DNA from 2 places in the Streptosporangium sp. NPDC002607 genome. Region 1 is predicted to be linked to the other one. Evidence: riboswitches for the same ligand, from Rfam matches in the RefSeq annotation. Region 1 holds a riboswitch; the other holds the start of a gene.
The links. A riboswitch is a leader RNA that binds a small molecule or an ion and turns the genes downstream of it on or off. The one in region 1 is predicted to bind cyclic di-AMP.

Region 1 (7,219 bases):
TGCGGGCCGAAGAACACACCGCCGCGCTTGAGCGCGACGTCGGAGCTGAGCCCGCCCGGCGGCAGGGTGCTGCCGACGGGCACGATCTTGATGCCCATGACCATCTTGCCGACGGTCTGCCCACCCCTACTGATCATGAAGAACTCGTAGGCGAAATAGATCGCCGCGCTGACCAGGGAGACGAGAAGGCTCGCGAGGAAGACGCCGCTCCCGTCGGTGCTGGCGCCCGTCGCGAGGTTGAAGCTGGGAGCCGTCACCAGGAGGCCGGTCAGCACCGCACTGATGATCACCCCCGGGATCGCCAGAATGATCGCGTCGATGATCCGCGCCACCAGGCGCTGCCACCACTCGGCGAGCGGGCCGGGAGCGCCGGGGGGGCCGCCGTAAGGCTGGCCGTACCCCTGCTGCCCATAGCCGGGCTGCTGGCCGTAACCCGGCTGCTGGCCGTAGTCGGGCTGCTGCCCGTAACCGGGCTGCTGGCCATAGTCGGGCTGCTGCTGACCGTACTGCTGCTGCCCGTAACCCGGCTGGGACGGCTGCTGCTGCCCGTAACCGGGCTGCTGGCCGTAGCCGGGCTGCTGCTGACCGTACTGCTGCTGCCCGTAACCCGGCTGGGACGGCTGCTGCTGCCCGTAACCGGGCTGCTGGCCGTAGCCCGGCTGCTCGTGGGACGCCTGCTGCCCGTAGCCGGGCTGCTGACCGTACGCGCCGGTCCCGCCCTGCTGGCCATAGCCCTGCTGCTGGCCGTACGCGTCCGTCCCGCCCTGCTGACCGTACGACTGCTGCTGCCCATACCCCTGCTGGCCGTACGACTGCTGCTGCCCGTACCCCTGCTGCTGGCCGTAGCCCTGCTGACCATAGCCGGGCTGGGCCACCCCCGGGCCGGTGTTCGGCTGCGATCCCTCCGACCGATATCCCATGATCGTCACATCGGGGTCGAGTTCGCCAGGGGCTCGACCCTGGTTGTGCTGCCCGTAATCCGGCTGTCCCGAAGGTGTGCGACTGCGCTCGGGATCATCCTGTGGATACGGCGGCTGTCCGTTGCTCACCGCGTCACCTCACTTAGACTGCGCATGTGGCAAATGTCAGACGCACATGCTTGCTGCTGCACAAGGTATCGACATAGGAATCAACAGTCACCTTTCCAGTCAGTCATCTCTAAAGTCATCAGAGTCGGGCTCGTGTGTCAGGTGCAGCAGCATCCGGGTGTTTCCCAAGGTATTGGGCTTGACGTGCTCCAGATCAAGGAACTCCGCGACGCCCTCGTCGTAGGAGGCGAGAAGTTCGGCGTAGACCTCCGGGGCGACGGGTGTGCCCTGGATCTCCTGAAATCCATGCCGGGCGAAGAAGCCGACCTCGAAGGTCAGGCAGAAGACCCTGCGCAGGCCCAGCTCCGCGGCCGTGCGGATGAGCACCGAGACGATCCGATGGCCGATTCCCATTCCCCTGCGGGTCGGATCGACGGCAACGGTCCGAATTTCGGCAAGATCCTCCCAGAGAACATGAAGCGCCCCGCAGCCGAGGATTATCCCCTCCGCGTCAGTCGCGACCCAGAACTCCTGGATGTCCTCGTACAGGGTGACGGTGGCCTTCTCCAGCAGGCGCGGGCCGGCTCCACCGTAGGTGTCGACGAGCCGCCTGATGGCACGGACGTCCGGGGTGCGGGCACGGCGGACCGTGACCGCCGGGGTGGCGCCGGGAGCGGGTGACCCCCGCCCCTCTCCCTCGGATCCGGCTCGCCGCTCCCCCTCTTTCCCGGGATTCGCGAACGGCACGGGAGAATGCTCCGCAAGCTGCTCCATGACCGATCAGCGTACGTCCTCTCCGGCCTTCAATTACGGCTCATCCTTAACTCTCGCCCCGGGGGCATCACATGACCCTTGGTAGTTGGATTACCACGCTGGGCGCACGACGCCTCTAATGTGTCGCAGCTCATCTTTGGCACGGTCCCGGACCTGGGAAGACCCACGCCACGCCCGCCGCGAGGAAGGCAAAGGCAGCGTAATGGCCATGTTGATCATATTGGCATGTGATCTTTCCGTGACATTTCAGTTGCGAAACCTCTACTGAGTTCGCAGTTCTGGTTGAGCAGGAACCACGAGTGCACTAATCTCCGTGCTCGATGTCAGAGACGTAAAAGCCTGACCCGCCGAATCTCCCGACCAGGGGAACCGGGGACCCACCACGTCCTTCGGGGTGAATCCGAGTGCCACCGGCGCACCCGGTAGGGCTGCCTCCGGCCCGAACCCGTCAGCTAACCCGGTAGGCGGCCGAGGAGAGGAGCCCGTTGGTGAAGCGCATGCGCGACCGCGCAGGAGAGCACGCGGGCGGCGACGCCCGCTGTCGAGAACGCGCGGCGCGGAGGCGGAGTCGCCGCATGGCGGTCATCGGCCTGGCGTTCGCCATCATGACCCTCGGCACCCCCCTGGTCTCGGCCACGGCGGATCCCGAGCCCAGCCTCCAGCAACTGGCCAAGCAGGCCGAGAAGCTGCACGAGGAGATCGGCACGCTCGCCGAGCAGTACAACGGCGAGCGGGTCAGGCTCAAGCAGGCCCAGCGAGCCGCGGAAAGCGCCAAGAAGACCCTCGCGACGAGCGAGTCGGAGCTCGCGACCCGGCGCACCAAGGCCACCCTCCTCGCGCAGAGCAACTACATGTCCGGCGGCCTGAACTCCGGACTCGCCTTCACCCAGGCGACCGACCCCGACACCTTCCTCGACCAGGCCACCACCAACTACGCCCTCCAGCAGCAGCAGAGCGAGGAGGTCGCCCAGGTCGGCCGGGCGATCGAGGCCGCCGAGCGGGCACAGGCCAGCGCCAAGGCGAGGACCTCAGAGGTCAAGGTGCTCCTGGAGGAGATCGAGGGCAAGCGCAGCAAGATCGAGCGACTGGTCTCGCGGGTCGAGAGCGACCTGTTCAGCGAGGTGCGCACCAGGGCCGTCAGCAACAGGGGTGCCCGGGTGAAGGTCGACGTGCCCATCGTGGGCAGCGGCAAGGCGGCGGAGGCGGCCCGCTGGGCGCTCACCCAGCAACTCAAGCCGTACGTCTGGGGCGCCGAGGGCCCCAACTCCTTCGACTGCTCCGGGCTGGTCATGTGGGCCTACCAGAAGGTCGGCATCAGCCTGCCGCACTACACCGGCAACCAGTGGACCGCGGGCACCCACATCTCCAAAAACGACCTGCGCCCAGGCGACCTGGTCTTCTTCTACAGCGACCTGCACCACGTCGGGATCTACATCGGCGCGGGCCTGATGGTCCACGCGCCCCGGACGGGTGACGTCATCCACATCGCCACGATCGACAACCGGCCCTTCGCCGGCGGGGTGCGGATCGCCGACTGAGCGGCTGAGCCGGGCCGGTCACGGATCGCGAGCCGCCCGGCCCTTGGCCGGGCGGCGAATCCTGCCGTGCCGAGGGCCGGTCAGACGGGCACCCCGCAGACTTGCGCCCCTCGGACGATGCCCGCAGGTGCGGTGACCGACGGCAACGCGGTGAGGCGCCGTCTGACCGCGGTGGGCAGGACAGCCGAGGGGCAGGGTCTAGATCAGGCGGCGGCGGGCCGCCCAGGCCACGGCCTCGATCGCCGTGGCGACACCGATGCGGTCGCAGATGCCTCTGAGCCTGCGCCTGACGGTCCGGCCGCTGATATCGAGGCGGCGGCCCACCCTGTCGACGGTGACGCCCTTGGCGAGTTCAGCCAGCAGCACGAGGTCGTCGTCGCTGAGACCGATATCACTCATGCCCAGGGGGCTGTCGCCATGGCGAGAATCCACTTCTGGATATGCCATCAAGAGTCACTCCCCCCACTCTGGAAACCGGGCGCGAGACGCCGGAAATGAATACCGTCCGCCAGGAACGGTAAACGCCTTGTTCAAAGGTCGTCAAGTTCTACTCTTCATAGCGAGCGCCCACTATTGACATACTAGGTGCTACGTGAAGTACTCATGATATGTCAGTGCCTTTGGGGTTAAGTCACGACCGTGCCCCCGCACGAGCCCGCAGGTGCCCCCCTGGCTGCGACAACAGAAGTCCTGGCAGAACAAGGTTTCGCCGGAACCGCCGCGGCGGCGCGCACCCGCGGGGCCGCATCCTCGGTGGAAGCGAGCCACCCGTTTTTCCCCGGGAAAATCGATCTCTTCCTGGCGCTCTTCGACGGCCACGCCGTCTGGCGCCTTGACGGCACCTCGCGGAAAACTCTGAAATGGGAAGCCCGCAAGAGCACCTTTGCGGCATTAGCGAAGTATCGGGTGCCGACGACGGGCGTCAGGCGATATTGGACACGCTTAAAAGGGAGTTTCTGCGCTATGCAGAAAGCCGTCCGAAATTACACGGGGGAGCGTGAGCACGGACCCCGCGGTTTGCGGCCCATGGGGATTCGACCCGTCCGCCCAGGAATCGTCCGCCTGCCGTGCTCGCGCCCACGCGCGCCGGCGCGGAGCCGCGCGGGACGGTGAAGAGGTGCTCGCGAGGTGGTGAGGGCGCTACCCGGTACCGCCGACCGGGATTCGAAGGTGCGCGCCGAGCCCGACCGGCCCGCCCCGGGGATGCCGCCCCGGGCCGTCATCCGGGCTTCGATCCCGGCGGAGACGATCGCGCCGCCGGACCGCGCGGGACGAGGTCCCACGCGGTCCGGCGGCGCTGCCCGCAGACTCAGCCGGTCGGCTTGACCAGCGGGAACAGGATGGTCTCGCGGATGTTCTTACCGGTGAAGGCCATGATGAGGCGGTCGATGCCGAGCCCCAGGCCACCGGTGGGCGGCATCGCATATTCCAGTGCGGTGAGGAAGTCCTCGTCAAGCTGCATGGCCTCGGCGTCCCCGCCCGCGGCGAGCAGGGACTGCTCGGTGAGGCGGCGGCGCTGCTCGACCGGGTCGACCAGCTCCGAGTAGGCGGTGCCGAGCTCGGTGCCGAACCCGATCAGGTCCCACTTCTCGGTGAGGAGCGGGTTGTCACGGTGCTGGCGGGTCAGCGGGGAGGTCTCCACCGGATAGTCCATGACGAACGTGGGCTGGATGAGCGTGTGCTCGACGAGCGCCTCGAAGATCTCCTGGACGAGCTTGCCCTGGCCCCACTTGGCATCCCAGTGGATCTCCCGGGCGTCCGCGAGCTTGCGTACGTACTCCAGGGGCGTCGCGGTGGTGATCTCCTCGCCCAGTGCCTCCGAGACCGACCCGTAGAGGGTGATCCGCGGCCACTTCGCCAGGCCGAGGTCGATCTCCTGCCCCTGGTGGACGACCACGGAGTGGCCGAGGGCCGCCACGACCGCCTGCTGGATCATCCGCTGGGTCAGGTCGGCCATGTCGTTGTAGTCGAGATACGTGCCGTAGGCCTCAAGCATCGTGAACTCGGGGTTGTGCGTGGAGTCCGCGCCCTCGTTACGGAAGTTGCGGTTGATCTCGAAGACCTTCTCGATGCCGCCGACCACGAGCCGCTTGAGGTAGAGCTCGATCGCGATGCGAAGGTAGAGCTCCATGTCGTAGGCGTTGATGTGGGTCTTGAAAGGCCGGGCCGTGGCTCCGCCGTGGATCGGCTGGAGCATCGGCGTCTCGACCTCCAGGTAGCCCTCCTCGTGCCAGAAGTCACGGATGGACCGCACCACGGCGCTACGGGTGTAGGCCAGCTTCCTGGCCTCGTCGTTGACGATGAGGTCGACGTAGCGCTGGCGGACCCGCGCCTCGGGGTCGGTGAGCCCGGCGTGCTTCTCCGGCAGCGGGCGCAGGCACTTCGAAGTGATCGCCCAGCGGTCGGCGAGGATGGACAGCTCCCCCCTGCGGGAGGTGATGACCTCACCCTCGATGCCCACGTGGTCGCCGAGGTCGACGTCGCGCTTCCACGAGGCCAGTGCCTCCTCGCCCACCTTGTCCAGGGAGATCATGACCTGGAGATCGCCGGAGCCGTCGCGGATGGTGGCGAAGCAGAGTTTGCCACCGGTCCTGGACAGCATCACGCGGCCGGTGACACCCACCTTGTCGCCCGTCGCGGTGTCAGCGGAGAGATCGGCGTATTTCTGGCGGATCTCGGCGTTGGTCGCGGTGCGCGGGAAGTTCACCGGGTAGGGGTCGACGCCCTCGGAGCGGAGGCGGTCGAGCTTCTCCCGGCGCACGCGCATCTGCTCGGGCAGATCCTCGGCGGGGTTGGTCACTTCATCGGTCACAGTTCCAAAGGGTACCGATGTGGCGAACCTCGTGAGGTCGCCGACCGCCGGAGGCCGGAGAGGGCTCCAGGGCGCCGCGGTGCTCTCCGGGAACACGCGGCGCCCGCCGGCCGCGCACCGCGCTCAGAGCGGTGTCACAACGCTCTCAGGTGGCGTTGCGGTGGTAGATCAGGCGCAGCCCGATCAGCGTGAGCCAGGGTTCGTGCATGTCGATCGTGCGCGCCTCACCGGCCACCAGCGGCGCCGCGCTGCCGGTGGCGACCACCGTGACATCGTCGGGGTCGGTGGCGAGCTCGGCCGCCATCCGCTCGACGATCCCGTCCACCTGACCGGCGAAGCCGTAGATGATGCCGGCCTGAAGCGCCTCGACGGTGTTCTTGGCGATCACGGAGCGGGGGCGGACCAGCTCCACCTTGTGCAGCTGCGCTCCCGCCGCGGCGAGCGCGTCCACCGAGATCTGGATGCCGGGGGCGGTCACCGCGCCGACGTACTCCCCCTTGGCGGAGACGGCGTCGAAGGAGGTCGCGGTCCCGAAGTCGACGATGACGCACGGCCCGCCGTACAGCTGGATGGCCGCCAGCGCGTTGACGATGCGGTCGCTGCCGACCTCCTTCGGGTTGTCCATCCGGACCGGCACCCCGGTGCGGACGCCCGGCTCGACGATCACCGCCGTCACGTCGCCGTAGTAGCGGCGGCACATCTCGCGCATCTCGTTGAGCACCGACGGGACGGTGGAGCAGATCACGATGCCGTTGACGTCTGTGCCCTTGAGCAGCGGCGACTGCCCGAGCAACCCCTGGAGCACGACGGCGATCTCGTCCGCCGTACGCCGGGCGTCCGTGGCGATCCGCCAGTGCTCGATGACGTCCTCGCCCTCGAAGAGGCCGAGAACGGTGTGAGTGTTGCCGACGTCAATGGCAAGCAGCATCAGTTCCCCCGAAGGTCCAAGGCGATGTCCAGCGCCGGCGCCGAGTGCGTGAGCGCGCCCACGGCAAGGTAGTCAACACCTGTTTCGGCCACATCACGAGCGAGTTGGAGGGTCAGCCCTCCGCTGGACTCCAGCCGCG
Region 2 (7,219 bases), on a different contig from region 1:
ACCCGAGCAGGACACGCTCACCGGCCTGCGTCGTGCCGAGCACGACGGAGCGGTCAGGTCGCACGGCGACCAGGAGTCCCCATTCGGCAAGCGCCGCCAGCAGCCGGTGCGGCTCGCCGTGCTGCGCGAGTACGTTGCCGAGAGCGGGGTTCCCGATGCTCATATGAGGAACGATAGGTAGTGACCCACGGCTTATCAGGGTAATCGCGAAGTTTTCTTAGGATCAAGACCAACTTGAATTTTTGGCGCATGGGATGCGTCAGGGGCGGGTACCGGCGTGCTGGATCATGGAGGCGGTCGCGTCTCGCATCTCGGGACACTCGTGAATACGTTCACAAGCGCCGATAGACTACGTGAGGTCCGTGCACCCTCACCGCCTAGTAAGGATCCAGCCTGTGAACAAGCCCGTCGTACTGGTCGCCGAGGAACTTTCCGAGGCCGGTCTCGCGGTCCTGGGCGCGGACTTCGAAGTCCGCCACACCGACGGCGCCGACCGTGCCCAGTTCCTGCCCGCGCTCGCCGACGTGGACGCGCTCATCGTGCGCAGCGCCACGCAGGTCGACGCCGAGGCGATCGCCCACGCGCCCAAGCTCCGCGTCGTCGCCCGCGCCGGTGTCGGTCTGGACAACGTCGACGTGGAGGCCTCCACCAAGGCAGGCGTCATGGTGGTCAACGCGCCGACCTCCAACATCACCAGCGCCGCCGAGCACACCGTCGCGCTGATCCTCGCCTCCGCCCGCAACGTCGCCCAGGCGCACTCCGCGCTCAAGGGCGGCGAGTGGAAGCGCTCGAAGTACACCGGCGTGGAGCTCGACGAGAAGGTCGTCGCCATCCTCGGTCTCGGCAAGATCGGCCAGCTGGTCGCGCAGCGCCTCCAGCCGTTCGGCGTCGAGCTGATCGCCTACGACCCCTACCTGCAGCCGGCCCGCGCCGCGCAGATGGGCGTCCGCCTGGTCACGCTGGAGGAGGCCCTGCGCGAGGCCGACTTCATCACGGTGCACCTGCCCAAGTCCAAGGAGACCATCGGCCTCATCGGTGACAGGGAACTGCACGCGGTCAAGCCGAACGTCCGCCTCATCAACGTCGCCCGCGGCGGCATCATCGACGAGAACGCCCTCTACTCCGCGATCAAGGAGGGCCGCGTCGCCGGGGCCGGCATCGACGTGTTCCCGAAGGAGCCGGTCACCGACAGCCCGCTCTTCGAGCTCGACCAGGTGGTCGTCACCCCGCACCTGGGCGCCTCCACCCACGAGGCCCAGGAGAAGGCCGGCACCCAGGTGGCGCGTAGCGTGAAGCTCGCCCTGGCCGGGGAGTTCGTGCCCGACGCGGTCAACGTCCAGGGCGGCGCCGTCGCCGAGGACGTCAAGCCGGGCCTGCCGCTGGCCGAGAAGCTCGGCCGGGTGTTCACGGCTCTCGCGGGCGAGGTCGCCACCAAGCTCGACGTCGAGGTACGCGGCGAGATCGCCGCCCACGACGTCCGCGTGCTGGAGCTGGCCGCGCTCAAGGGTGTCTTCACGGACGTGGTCGAGGACTCCGTCACCTACGTCAACGCCCCGCTGCTGGCCAAGGACCGCGGCGTCTCGGTCGAGCTGGTCACCAGCGCCGAGAGCCCCGACTGGCGCAACGTCGTGACGGTCCGCGGCGTCCTCGCCGACGGCCGTGCGGTCTCGGTCTCCGGCACCCTGTCGGGTCCGCGGCAGATCACGAAGATCGTCGAGGTCAACGGCTACCAGATGGAGATCGAGCCGACCGACCACCTGTCGTTCTTCACCTACACCGACCGCCCCGGCGTCGTCGGCGTGGTCGGACGCATCCTCGGCGACCACTCGATCAACATCGCCTCGATGCAGGTGGCCCGGGACGTCAAGGGCGGTAAGGCTCTCATCGCGCTCACCGTCGACACCGCCATCCCGGCCGACGTGATCGACCAGATCGGCGCGGAGATCGGCGCTGACAGCGGCCGCTCGGTCGACCTGGCCGACTAGGGCCTGTCCCGCGGATCTTGCCGTGGCGAGGATCGGCCAGGTGGTGTCTCGCAAGGCGGAGGAGGGAGCCGTAGCGTGCTGCGGTGACCGACGACAACGCGGCGAGGCGCCGCCTGGGCGACCGCAGTAGGCAAAAGATCCACCGAGGTGGCCGCCGCCCCGCACTGTGGGGCGGCGGCCACCTTTCGTCTCAATATGTGAGAAGTGTGTACGCCGGGCGAGACGGTGTTCCGGCCGCCAGGTAGCCTGGGATGAAATGCGCCAGGTCCCAGCCTGCCGCGACGGGGCCTGACAGGGGTGGGCCGGCAACTCTCCGGCGCCACGCCCCAGATCACCGGTCCGTGATCCGGACCCGTGACATCAGGCCTGGTCGGAGCCCTGATCGGAGTCTCGACCATTGCCCCTGCTCGCATGCGACCGAGACGAGATTCGCCATGTACGACATGTATCCCTGGAACCACGCCGAAGAGGTCAAGGACGAGGCCGCCGAGGCGCTCCAGACCGCCCTGGACCGCCGGGACAACGGTGGTTCCCCCATCCACTGAACCTGTTCCCAGTGCCGGCGGGGGTCCCGCGGCTGATCAGCCGGTGTGTCTCATCCGCCGGTCGCGATCTCGATCTGCTCGGTCGACTTGACCCCCTGCGGATCGGGGCGCACCGCGCCGACGAAGGAGGACCGGCGCCAGGCGCTGAGCTTCTCCTCCTTGACCACGTCGCCGCTTCGCGGGGCGTGGACCATGTAGCCGGGTCTGGTGATCATGCCGACATGGCCGAGGCCGCTGAAGAAGGCCAGGTCACCGGCCTTGAGGTCCTTCCAGGCGATCTTCTTGGAGAAGGCGGCGTACTGGTCGGTGGTGACGCGGGGCAGCTTGATCCCGGCGGCGCCGTAGGCGCGGAGCATCAGGCCTGAGCAGTCGAAGCCGCCGTTGCCGGTGCCACCCCAGACGTAGGGCGTGCCGCGCTTGGACATGGCCCACTTCACGGCCTTCTGCCAGGCGGGCCTGGGGGTCGCGCTTTTCAGTGCCGCCTTCAGCCTGACGGTGCCGAGCGCGGGAACTTCGGGGGAGGGGAGAGGGGAGGCGGCCAGGGCCGCAGTCGGCGCCATGGCCGAGGCCGCGAACACCGCGGCACCTGAGACGAGAATGGACAGGACGCGGGAGTACATCTTGCCGGACAGGATGATTCCTTCCATAAGGCCGGCCGGGTGAGCTGTCGGGCTCGGGCGTGGAGGCCGCCCTACGGCGCGAGAGTGCGCCGATTCGCCCCAAGGAATCCCGTGATGGCGGCCGGGAGCGCGCTCCGGGGGAGGAGCGGGTTCCCGGGGGCCCGGTGGATCCCGGAAAAAGTGGTTCCCCGGCTCCGTACGGGCCGGTAAGGGGATGGTCCGTACGGATTAGGCGTCGATGTGAATGGGGAGGACGATAACGAAACCTCGCGAAACGGTCAATAGGGAGCAAAAAAGGACAAAGTGATCACACGGGTGGACGCGCGGACACGTCCGAAGAGTGAGACCGGTGTTCGATCACCGAGACGGACAGGTAAGGTGCCTGCATGGATTCGCGTAACATTCGCCTGGCGGTCATCCCCGGGGACGGGATCGGAGTCGAGGTCGTCACCGAGGGCCTGAAGGTCCTCGAAGCGGTCGGCACCAAGGTGGAGACCACCACGTACGACCTCGGAGCCAAGCGCTACCACGAGACCGGCGAGACCCTGCCCGACCCGCTGCTCGACGAGCTACGCGGATACGACGCGATCCTGCTCGGCGCGGTCGGCGACCCCAGCGTGCCCCCGGGCATCCTGGAGCGCGACCTGCTGCTCAAGCTCCGCTTCCAGCTCGACCACTATGTGAACCTCCGCCCGGTCAAGCTCTTCCCCGGCGTCGAGACGCCGCTGGGCAAGGCCCGCCCCGAGGACATCGACATGATCGTCGTCCGGGAGGGCACCGAGGGCCCCTACGCCGGTGCCGGAGGCGCCATGCGCCGCGGCACGCCGTACGAGATCGCCACCCAGGAGTCGCTGAACACCGCCTACGGTGTCGAGCGCGTGGTGCGTTACGCCTTCGAGAAGGCGGTGGCCCGCCCCCGCAAGAAGCTGACGCTGGTCCACAAGACCAACGTGCTCACCTACGCCGGTGACCTCTGGGCCCGCACGTTCGACCGGGTCAGCGTGGAGTACCCCGAGGTCCAGACCGACTACTGCCACGTCGACGCGGCCTCGATGTTCTTCGTCAGCCAGCCGGAGCGCTTCGATGTGATCGTCACCGACAACCTCTTCGGTGACATCCTCACCGACATCGGCGCGGCGATCGCCGGTGGCATCGGCCTGGCGGCCAGCGGTAACGTCAACCCCGACCGCACCGCGCCGAGCATGTTCGAGCCGGTCCACGGCAGTGCCCCCGACATCGCGGGCCAGGGCAAGGCCGACCCGACCGCCACCATCCTGTCGGTCGCCATGCTCCTGGACCACCTGGGACTGGCCGACGAGGCGGCCCGGGTCGAGCAGGCCGTCGCCGACGACCTGCTCGAGCGGCTGGCCGGCTGGGCCGGCCGGACCACCCAGGAGATCGGTGACGACATCACCGCGCGAGTAGCCGGCTGAGGAAGCCGCCCCCTCGACCCCGATGCGCCTGGCGGCTCCTACGAGCCGCCGGGCGTTTTTTGTTTCCCACGCACTGCCGGTTTTCGGCATGGATGCAGTAGTTTCCCGTTACCCGGTCCAACGCAGAATGGACCCGAGGGTAAGCCAGACATCAAGATAAGGATCCGCGTCATGACCACCGCTCAGAAGCTCAGCTTCGACGTGCAGCTCTCCGACCACGCTCGCACCGCGGCCGAGCGCGAGCAGGTAATGGTGGCTCCGGGGTTCGGCCAGGTCTTCACCGATCACATGATCTCGATCGACTACACCGAGGGCGAGGGCTGGCACGACGCCCGGCTCATGCCGTACGGCCCGCTCAGCCTCGACCCCGCGACCGCGGTCTTCCACTACGCGCAGGAGCTCTTCGAGGGCATGAAGGCGTACCGCCAGCAGAACGGCGCGATCGTGACGTTCCGCCCCGAGGCCAACGCCGCCCGCTTCAACACCTCCGCGCTGCGGATGGCCATGCCCGAGCTGCCCGAGGAGACGTTCGTCGAGTCGCTGGAACTGCTCGTCCAGACCGACCGCGAGTGGGTGCCGACCACCCCCGGACACAGCCTCTACCTGCGCCCTTTCATGATCGCCACGCAGCCTGCGCTCGGGGTCAACTACCCCTCCAGGAGCTACAAGTACATGGTGATCGCCTCTCCGGCGGCGGCCTACTTCGGTGGCGGGCAGGCGGTCAGCGTCTGGCTCTCCACCGAGTACACCCGCGCGGCCCCCGGCGGCACCGGCTTCGCCAAGTGCGGCGGCAACTACGCGGCGGCCTTCGTGGCCCAGCGCCAGGCCGTCGAGCAGGGCTGTGACCAGGTGGTCTGGCTGGACGCGAGCGAGCACCGCTACGTCGAGGAGATGGGCGGGATGAACCTGTTCTTCGTCTACGGCGACCGCCTGCTGACCCCGGCGCTCACCGGCACGCTGCTGCCGGGCATCACCCGCGACTCGATCCTCGCCCTGGCCTCGGACCTCGGCCTGCGGGCGGAGGAGGGGCGGCTGTCGATCGAGGAGTGGCAGCGGGGCTGCGAGTCGGGCGAGCTCACCGAGGTCTTCGCCTGCGGCACCGCCGCGGTGGTCACCCCGGTCGGCTCGGTCAAGGGCGCCGACCGCGCCTGGACGATCGGCGACGGCACCCAGGGGCCGGTCACCGAGCGGATCCGCGAGGAACTCGTGGGCATCCAGTACGGTTCCCGCCCGGACCCGCACAACTGGGTCCACAAGATCTGCTAGTCCCGTTTTCCGCATGTGCTGCATCGTTGCAGGTCAGCAGCTATATCTGATCTCAGTGCCGCGGGTAATCACCCCGGGTCAACCGGGGTCACGTGCGGAACACAGGGCCAGTCCCGCGTGCGACCTTGATGGGTTTTTGCTCTTGTGTGGCACCTGACCTGTGACGGGATCCCCAGGTGTGAAGTGGGAACGATGCGGTGACAGGTGCTGCGTAAGGGGGCGAGGAGATCCGGCCAACACGTTCATGCCGGTCACCGTGGGGGCCCCAGCCGGAGGAGGCCCGGTCTCCAACTGGCCAGGCCTCCTCCGCGGGCAGGGCTATCCTTCGGGCAGTTCGTCGGTGTCGATCGTGAGGTTCCACGGCTCGGGAAGTTTCAGGGAGCCGCCGAACTTGACGATGTTTTCCTGCTGGTACCCCTTAGGGCTGGGGCTGCTGAGAAGCCGGATCTGCTCGTCGAAAGCATCGATGACGAGATAGAGCGGGACACCTGCCAACGCGCAGTTTTGCGGCTTGACGACGTGATCGTCGTTGACGCTGCTTGGGGAGACCACCTCCACCACGAGCAGCGTGACGTCACCGTAGACCTCGTTCTTGTCCCACATCCTTGGATTACGTGGCACGACGGTGAGGTCGGGGCGGTAACGTTCGGCTTGAGGGCCGAGATGGATCTTGATGTCGTTCCAGATCTTCCAGCCATGCTCGGTCACCGTGCCGAGAAGGTGGGTGAGAACCCAGAAGACGATGTTGTTGTGGCTGTCGGTAGGCAACTCCCTCACCACGATCCGGCCGTTGATGAGCTCGACGCGCCGGTCAGGCCATTGCTCGCACATCTCTGGGAGTCGCCTGACAAGTTCATCGCGGAGATCTTCTTGTGGTGCTCTCTCGGTTGGTCGATCCAGAACCTTGGCCATGCGGTCATCCTTCCCTCCGTGCGGATGGGCGCAACGTGTTTGCCATGTCGCTTAAAGTAATCGGAAAGATTCCCGCCCGCCCGGGATTCGGAAAAGTTCTCGTCAGTGCTTTCGAATCATGGTGAGGCCGTCGGCGATGGGGAGCATGATCGAGGTGACCCGCCCGTCGGCGCTGACCATGTCGTTGAACTCGCGGATGTGCCTGACCGTCTCGTCGTCCCTGCCGGGATCGGCGACGTGGCCGCTCCACAGCGTGTTGTCGACGAGGATCACCCCACCGGGGACCAGCCGCGACATCAGGATCTCGTAGTAGACGGGATAGTTGACCTTGTCGGCGTCGATGAACGCCAGATCCACCCCGGGGTGCTCGGGGAGCTCGCGCAGCCGCTCGGCCGCCGGGCCGATCCTCAGCTCGATGCGGTCGGAGACCTGCGTCTTCTCCCAGTATCTCCGGGCGA

Region 2: it holds a riboswitch for cyclic di-AMP, as region 1 does, so the genes downstream of both, ACWD3H_RS32820 (C40 family peptidase) here and ACWD3H_RS00605 (NlpC/P60 family protein) in region 1, are expected to answer to the same signal.

Annotation. Positions count from the first base shown of each region.
Region 1 covers NZ_JBSFWD010000001.1:125,991-133,209, forward strand. Annotated here, with positions in the region: gene ACWD3H_RS00595 (RDD family protein) at 1-920, opposite strand, end outside; gene ACWD3H_RS00600 (amino-acid N-acetyltransferase) at 1,149-1,802, opposite strand; cyclic di-AMP (ydaO/yuaA leader) riboswitch at 2,138-2,285, shown strand; gene ACWD3H_RS00605 (NlpC/P60 family protein) at 2,378-3,340, shown strand; gene ACWD3H_RS00610 (helix-turn-helix domain-containing protein) at 3,539-3,739, opposite strand; gene lysX (bifunctional lysylphosphatidylglycerol synthetase/lysine--tRNA ligase LysX) at 4,650-6,152, opposite strand; gene ACWD3H_RS00620 (type III pantothenate kinase) at 6,298-7,080, opposite strand; gene ACWD3H_RS00625 (L-aspartate oxidase) at 7,080-7,219, opposite strand, start outside.
Region 2 covers NZ_JBSFWD010000036.1:87,340-94,558, reverse strand. Annotated here, with positions in the region: gene ACWD3H_RS32830 (hypothetical protein) at 1-163, opposite strand, end outside; gene serA (phosphoglycerate dehydrogenase) at 396-1,985, shown strand; gene ACWD3H_RS32820 (C40 family peptidase) at 2,581-3,177, opposite strand; cyclic di-AMP (ydaO/yuaA leader) riboswitch at 3,165-3,395, opposite strand; gene ACWD3H_RS32815 (3-isopropylmalate dehydrogenase) at 3,537-4,583, shown strand; gene ACWD3H_RS32810 (branched-chain amino acid aminotransferase) at 4,755-5,849, shown strand; gene ACWD3H_RS32805 (Uma2 family endonuclease) at 6,168-6,761, opposite strand; gene ACWD3H_RS32800 (O-methyltransferase) at 6,864-7,219, opposite strand, start outside.